DNA from 2 places in the Bacillus sp. iso_77 genome. Region 1 is predicted to be linked to the other one. Evidence: a T-box and tRNA genes for the amino acid it is inferred to sense, from the RefSeq annotation. Region 1 holds a T-box; the other holds one or more tRNA genes.
The links. A T-box is a leader RNA that pairs with one kind of tRNA and senses whether it is charged. The one in region 1 lies ahead of AC0VYC_RS12635 (valine--tRNA ligase), so its partner is inferred to be a tRNA-Val.
Positions count from the first base shown of each region.

Region 2: it has a tRNA-Val gene. The T-box ahead of AC0VYC_RS12635 (valine--tRNA ligase) is inferred to sense a tRNA for this amino acid. The anticodon was not compared.

Region 1 is NZ_CM149683.1:2,454,286-2,457,777, reverse strand. It holds gene ysxE (spore coat protein YsxE) at 80-1,111, shown strand; gene AC0VYC_RS12640 (hypothetical protein) at 1,191-1,379, opposite strand; T-box leader at 1,549-1,778, shown strand; gene AC0VYC_RS12635 (valine--tRNA ligase) at 1,838-3,492, shown strand, end outside.
Region 2 is NZ_CM149683.1:180,788-184,279, forward strand. It holds gene AC0VYC_RS01020 (MurR/RpiR family transcriptional regulator) at 1-547, opposite strand, end outside; gene murQ (N-acetylmuramic acid 6-phosphate etherase) at 560-1,471, opposite strand; tRNA gene AC0VYC_RS01030 (tRNA-Glu) at 1,692-1,766, shown strand; tRNA gene AC0VYC_RS01035 (tRNA-Val) at 1,773-1,848, shown strand; tRNA gene AC0VYC_RS01040 (tRNA-Thr) at 1,852-1,924, shown strand; tRNA gene AC0VYC_RS01045 (tRNA-Tyr) at 1,953-2,037, shown strand; tRNA gene AC0VYC_RS01050 (tRNA-Gln) at 2,042-2,113, shown strand; gene rocF (arginase) at 2,250-3,161, shown strand; gene sigW (RNA polymerase sigma factor SigW) at 3,347-3,492, shown strand, end outside.

The DNA of each region.
Region 1 (3,492 bases):
CAGATTCTTTATATTCCTGAATATCAAAAAAGCAACGCATAGTATGAGATGATGGACCGAGAAAATGTGGTGAGAGAACGTGGATGAAATCCAATCTGTCCTATACGAATACGGGCTTGAGGCTGAATATATCGAACCTGTCAGTCCAGCTGTCGTTAGAGTGTATACAAAGCAGGGCGTATTTGCACTAAAGCGGGTAAAGCCCCATCGACACATGCAGTTTACAGAGCAAATGCTTGAACTAGAATCAAAAGGCTATCGCTCGTTTGTGCCGATTTATCGCACGAAGAGCGGTTCCTTTTTCTCTAATCATCGGGAAAGCCAGTACACGTATTATCTCATGCCATGGCTGACCAATGAAAAGAGAGAAGAGCAGGACGATAAACATGAATATTTATTTCAAGAGATTGCAAGACTTCATAAACGAACAGAAGTTATGATGGACATTAATGAGCAGGAAATAGAGGCTCACTACACCCAAATGAAAAGCAAATGGGAAACAGAGAAAGACATGTATGAACGATTTATCGAGCGGGCAGAACAAACATGGTATATGTCGCCATTTGAGCTGGCTGCTGCTATGTATTTTTCAGAAGCGATGTCTGCAAGTGAATTTGCACTTGAACGTTTAGAGGATTGGCATGAGGAAATGAAAGACCAAGAGACGACACGTATTGTGTTAAACCATGGGCAATTGTCAATCCATCACTTTTTGTACAATGATGTAGGTACAGGACATTTCACCAATTTTGAGCGGTCCAAAAAGGCTGCCCCCATTTATGACCTTTTGACTTTTTACTATCGCACATTCAAAACCTACCCTACTCCTTGTCCTGAATGCACATCTTTGTTTTATACGTATCAAAAGGGAAATAAACTTCGTGAGGAAGAGATTCATTTGTTCTTGAGCTACCTCGCTTATCCGCAAGGTTTGTTTGATACGGTGAAAGCCTATGAAGCAGGCGGACAGGATGAGATGGAAAGTTGTCAAGAGCTGTTAAGGGCGTATTGGCAAATGAAAAATTCTGAGCCGACCGTCATGAAAATACACGAAATTGAGCAGGCTAGACGCCTTGAAGAAGAACAAAATGCCTCGTCATCAGAAGAGTGACGAGGTTGTTTGCTGTTGCGCTATGAAATGTCTAACGAGGGACCTATACATAAGAGTGAGCCTGCAGCTTTCAGCTCTCTTAAAACCAATCAAGGTGAAAGGCACAGGCGAGAAATATAAGAATTCCTAAGATGAGGACGTCAAATGTTGTGGGAAAAATGATCGTGCGAAAGCCTTGAAATATGGCAATCGGGAGAACGACTTGGGAGGCAACTGCCCGAATTTGTCTAAGCCATGGGGGGAGTGTGTAAGGATTGATCTTTTTCAAAATAAAACGCCCTCCTTCTTTATTTTGTTATTATCATATGGGCAAAGAGGCAAAGGGTGCCTGCCCAATTTGTATAAAGAAGAAGAAAAGCGGAAAAGATGATTGACGAAAACAAAAGGCATTTAGTAATATTAATAAAAGATGAGTATAAGCTGATGAACGTGATATATCGTAAGCGTGGATCAGGAAGAGTACGAGCAAGCCCCTAAAGAGAGGGAAACCAATAGCTGAAAGGTTTTCTAGGATGCACTTGTTTGGAAGGTCGCCTGTGAGCTTAATTTCTTGAAACATGTAGTAGAGAAATTCGGGAGATCCCCGTTATCCTTTAGAGAGTACGGGACACGTCTAAGTGTTTCGTGAAAAAAGGTGGTACCGCGAAAAAGCTTTTTCGTCCTTTTATAAGGATGAAAAGGCTTTTTTTATGTTTCATCAGCCGAAAAAATGTGGAGGTAACACAAATGGGAACAAATAATCAAGAAATGCCAACAAAGTACGATCCAAATGCGATTGAAAAAGACCGCTATACGTACTGGCTTGAAGGGAAATTCTTCGAAGCACAAAATGACAAAACGAAAGATCCATATACAGTCGTCATTCCTCCACCAAACGTGACAGGAAAATTACACTTAGGGCATGCTTGGGATTCAACCCTTCAAGACATCGTGACTCGTATGAAACGGATGCAGGGCTATGATGTTTTATGGCTGCCAGGAATGGACCATGCGGGTATTGCAACACAAGCAAAGGTCGAGGCGAAGCTTCGCGAAGAAGGTGTGAGCCGCTATGATCTCGGACGTGAAAAATTTGTAGAAGAAACGTGGAAGTGGAAAGAAGAGTATGCCGATTTTATTCGCAGCCAGTGGGCGAAAATGGGTCTAGGTCTAGACTATTCGCGTGAGCGTTTTACATTAGATGAAGGCTTGAATAAAGCAGTCCGCCAAGTGTTTGTTCAATTGTATGAAAAAGGATTGATCTATCGCGGAGAATACATCATTAACTGGGACCCAGCAACAAAAACGGCCCTTTCTGATATTGAAGTCATCTACAAGGATGTGCAAGGTGCGTTTTATCACTTGAGATATCCGCTTGCAGATGGATCAGGTTCGATTGAAATTGCGACAACAAGACCTGAAACGATGCTTGGAGATACGGCAGTCGCTGTACATCCTGAAGATGAACGCTATCAGCATTTGATTGGGAAAACAGTTGTATTACCAATTACAGGCCGAGAGATTCCAATCGTTGGGGATGACTATGTCGATATGGAATTTGGATCAGGAGCTGTAAAAATAACGCCGGCTCATGACCCGAATGACTTCGAGCTTGGAAACCGTCATAACCTAGAGCGCATTCTTGTGATGAATGAAGATGGCACAATGAATGGAAATGCGCTTCAATACAAAGGAATGGACCGCTTCGAATGTCGTAAACAGCTTGTGAAAGATCTTCAAGAAGAAGGCATTTTGTTCAAAATTGAGGACCACATGCATTCAGTTGGTCACAGTGAGCGCAGTGGAGCTGTAGTGGAGCCATATTTATCAACACAATGGTTTGTGAAAATGCAGCCGCTCGCAGATGAAGCCATCAATCTGCAAAAAGGTGATGAGCAAGTTCAATTTGTTCCAGACCGATTTGAAAAGACGTATTTACACTGGATGGAAAATATCCGTGACTGGTGTATTTCTCGTCAACTATGGTGGGGACATCGCATCCCGGCTTGGTATCATAAAGAAACGAAGGAAGTATACGTGGGACTTGATGCGCCAGAAGATATTGAAAACTGGGAGCAAGATAACGATGTACTTGATACATGGTTTAGTTCAGCGCTTTGGCCTTTCTCTACAATGGGCTGGCCAGATGCAGACAGTGAAGACTTCAAGCGCTACTACCCAACCAATCTGCTTGTAACAGGCTATGACATCATCTTCTTCTGGGTATCTCGTATGATCTTCCAAGGTCTTGAATTCACAGGAGAAAAACCATTTAAAGATGTCCTCATTCATGGTCTTATCCGCGATGAACAAGGGCGTAAAATGAGTAAGTCACTTGGCAACGGAATTGATCCAATGGAGGTTATCGACAAGTACGGAGCAGATTCATTGAGATATTTCTT
Region 2 (3,492 bases), 1.5 Mb from region 1:
CGAACACAATGTCATTCTTTCCAGCATTTGCGATGACCGTAGATGCGATGTGCATGTCAGTAAAGGCTGTAGCTGCATAATTGATTCTGAGAAATTTCTGCTGGGCATCAGCTGCGACGATGCCAGATGCACCCACACCGATAAAATGGATTTGGTTTGCATTCAGCAGCAGTTGAACAGCTTTTTCTAAAGCTTCTACATTTAAAATAGAGGCTGTATCTTTGATCGATTGAATGGTGTTTCCTGCTGTCTTTTGAATAATGGATTGAAGTGGTTCATCTTGTTCGATATCCCGGTAGCCTTGTTTATCAGTGTGCATTAAATCTCCAGCGATCCGCATTTTCAAATCGTGATAGCCATCCAGCCCGAGAGACTTACAGAGGCGGATGACGGCAGAGCTGCTTGCACCGGCAGCCTGACTGATTTCATGCACTGTGCTTTTAATGACTTTGTCAGGATGGGCAAGGATATAGTCTGCAATGATTTTTTCAGATTGGGGAAGCTTTGATTTCATTGTGTGTAGTAGGGTGAGTCCGCCTGCTGACATGAGTTTCCTCCTTTAAGATTGATGACGTAAGATGGCTTTGTCGATGTGACCATCTGCTTTGTTGAGCAGGTCTTTGGCTGTCTTTTTATCTGTTTTGGTTTGGAGCATGACGATGGCTGTTTTAACTTCTAAATCGGCTGCTTCAAGGGCTTTTACGGCTTGTTCGTAGGAAGCATTGGTCACATGCTGAATGATGGTGATGGCGCGTTCTTTCAGTTTATGATTGCTTACTTTTACATCTACCATCAGGTTTTCATATACTTTGCCTTGTCTGATCATGACAGAGGTGGAAAGCATATTTAAAATCATTTTATGAGCGGATGCGGCTTTCATTCGTGTTGACCCAGTGATGGCTTCTGCTCCTACGACGACTTCAATGGCGCAGTCTGCTAGTTCGCTAATCTCTGCTTGTTCATTGCAGCTGAGGGCTACTGTTTTTGCTCCAATGGTTCTAGCATAGTTTAAAGCGCCAATGATATAGGGTGTTCTACCGCTCGCCGCGATACCCACAACCGTATCTTTTGATGTCAGGTGGATGTGTTCTAAATCTTTTTGACCAGCTTCTTCACTGTCTTCCACATCTTCTGCTGCATGTGAAAAGGCAGAGTCGCCACCGGCCATGATGCCTACGATGACATCAGGTGAAATGCTATAGGTAGGTGGACATTCGACCGCATCCATTACCCCAATTCTGCCGCTTGTTCCAGCGCCTAGATAAATGAGTCTGCCCCCATTCGAGATGGATTCAAAGGCAAAGTCACTTGCTGTCTTTACGTCTGGAAGGACACGGTTGACGGCTTCAGCGACCTTCATATCTTCCGCATTGATCATTTGGAGTATTTCTAGCGGGCTGGCTTGTGAAATTCTCATGGTGTTAGGGTTTCTTGATTCTGTTGTCAAAGAACGCAGTTGAGATGGCTGCATGTGACATACCTCCTTATTTCTTCATTTTCAGTATATTGAGTATGACATGAAATTTCAATATTATATTTAAATACTGAAATTATATTTCAGTCGAAATGTTGTGCTGATGAGGGTTGAATAGTTAGAAAATAAAAAAAATAAAAATCCCCTTTACAAAAGGGGGACAACCTGTATATAATAACTTTTGTCAGCTTCACGGAAACAGTAAACTTGACAAACTGGCCCGTTGGTCAAGCGGTTAAGACACCGCCCTTTCACGGCGGTAACACGGGTTCGAATCCCGTACGGGTCACCATCATGTGGAGGATTAGCTCAGCTGGGAGAGCATCTGCCTTACAAGCAGAGGGTCGGCGGTTCGAGCCCGTCATCCTCCACCATATGCCGGTGTAGCTCAACTGGTAGAGCAACTGACTTGTAATCAGTAGGTTGGGGGTTCAAGTCCTCTTGCCGGCACTGTTTTTCTTTTATCAATTCCATATGTGGAGGGGTAGCGAAGTGGCTAAACGCGGCGGACTGTAAATCCGCTCCCTCCGGGTTCGGCGGTTCGAATCCGCCCCCCTCCACCATTTTTGGGCTATAGCCAAGCGGTAAGGCAACGGACTTTGACTCCGTCATGCGTTGGTTCGAATCCAGCTAGCCCAGTTAAGACACCTTTTTTAAAAAGGTGTCTTTTTTTATTTTGACGATTGGAATGTATAACTATTCAAAATATTGTTGAGTTGAGTCAGAAGGCACCGAGAAAGTAAAATATAAGCATGAACGGAAAGGGGATGTACATATGGGAGATCAAAAGAAGGTCACAATTGTCGGGGTGCCGATGGATCTCGGTCAAATGAGAAGGGGCGTCGATATGGGGCCGAGTGCCATTCGCTGTGCTGGTGTAAAAGAAAAATTGGAATCGCTTTCATTTGATGTCGAAGATCTAGGGGATATTCCTGTTGAGCAAAGAGATGATGAGAAAGGTCTCTATACAAGTGAAAAACTGAAAAACTTAACGGAGAATGCTGGCGCAAACCAGCTTCTTGCTGAAAAGGTTAGCGGTATTGTGCAGTCAGGTTCGTTTCCGCTGATTTTAGGCGGGGATCATAGCATTGCAATTGGTACACTAGCCGGTGTAGCCAAACATTATGAAAATTTGGGTGTCATTTGGTATGATGCGCACGGTGATTTAAATACAGAGGAAACTTCTCCTTCTGGAAATATTCATGGGATGCCGCTCGCTGTCAGTCTCGGCTTTGGGCATGCTGATCTAATCAATATTGGCGGTTATACACCTAAAGTAAAGTCTGAGAATGTGATCTTGATCGGTGCTCGTTCTTTAGATGAAGGAGAGCGGGCATTGATTAGAGAAAAAGGTATTAAAGTGTATACGATGCATGAAATAGATCGATTAGGGATGACGAGAGTGATGGAGGAAGCCATTGCGTATTTAAAAGAAAGAACAGATGGTGTTCATTTGTCGCTTGATTTAGACGGCCTTGATCCAGCGGAGTGCCCTGGCGTGGGAACGCCGGTTGTTGGCGGCATCAGTTATAGAGAGAGTCATCTTGCAATGGAGCTTTTAGAGGAAGCAGGGATTTTGACTTCTGCTGAGTTTGTTGAGGTGAATCCGGTATTAGATGAGAAAAATAAAACAGCAGAAGCGGCAGTTGCATTAATTGGTTCTTTAATGGGTGAAAAGCTATTATAGAGCGGGACTTGTTCCCGTTCTTTTTTTAATTTTGGGGAAATTTAAGGATATGTTAAGGTTTTTACCGGCTGATAAGCGTAACATGCTGTCAAAAATTTGTTACACTATTTTTTAGAGGAGAATGAAACCTTTTGGAACGAGGTTCGTATACATAAAGACCGGTGAAGGCAGAGGTTGAATATACTATGGAAACAATGATTAAAAAGAGAATTAAGCAAGTGAAAAAAGGCGACCAGAACGCATTTGCAGACATCGTAGACCTGTATAAAGACAAAATTTATCAGCTGTGCTATCGTATGCTTGGGAATGCACATGAAGCAGAAGATATTGC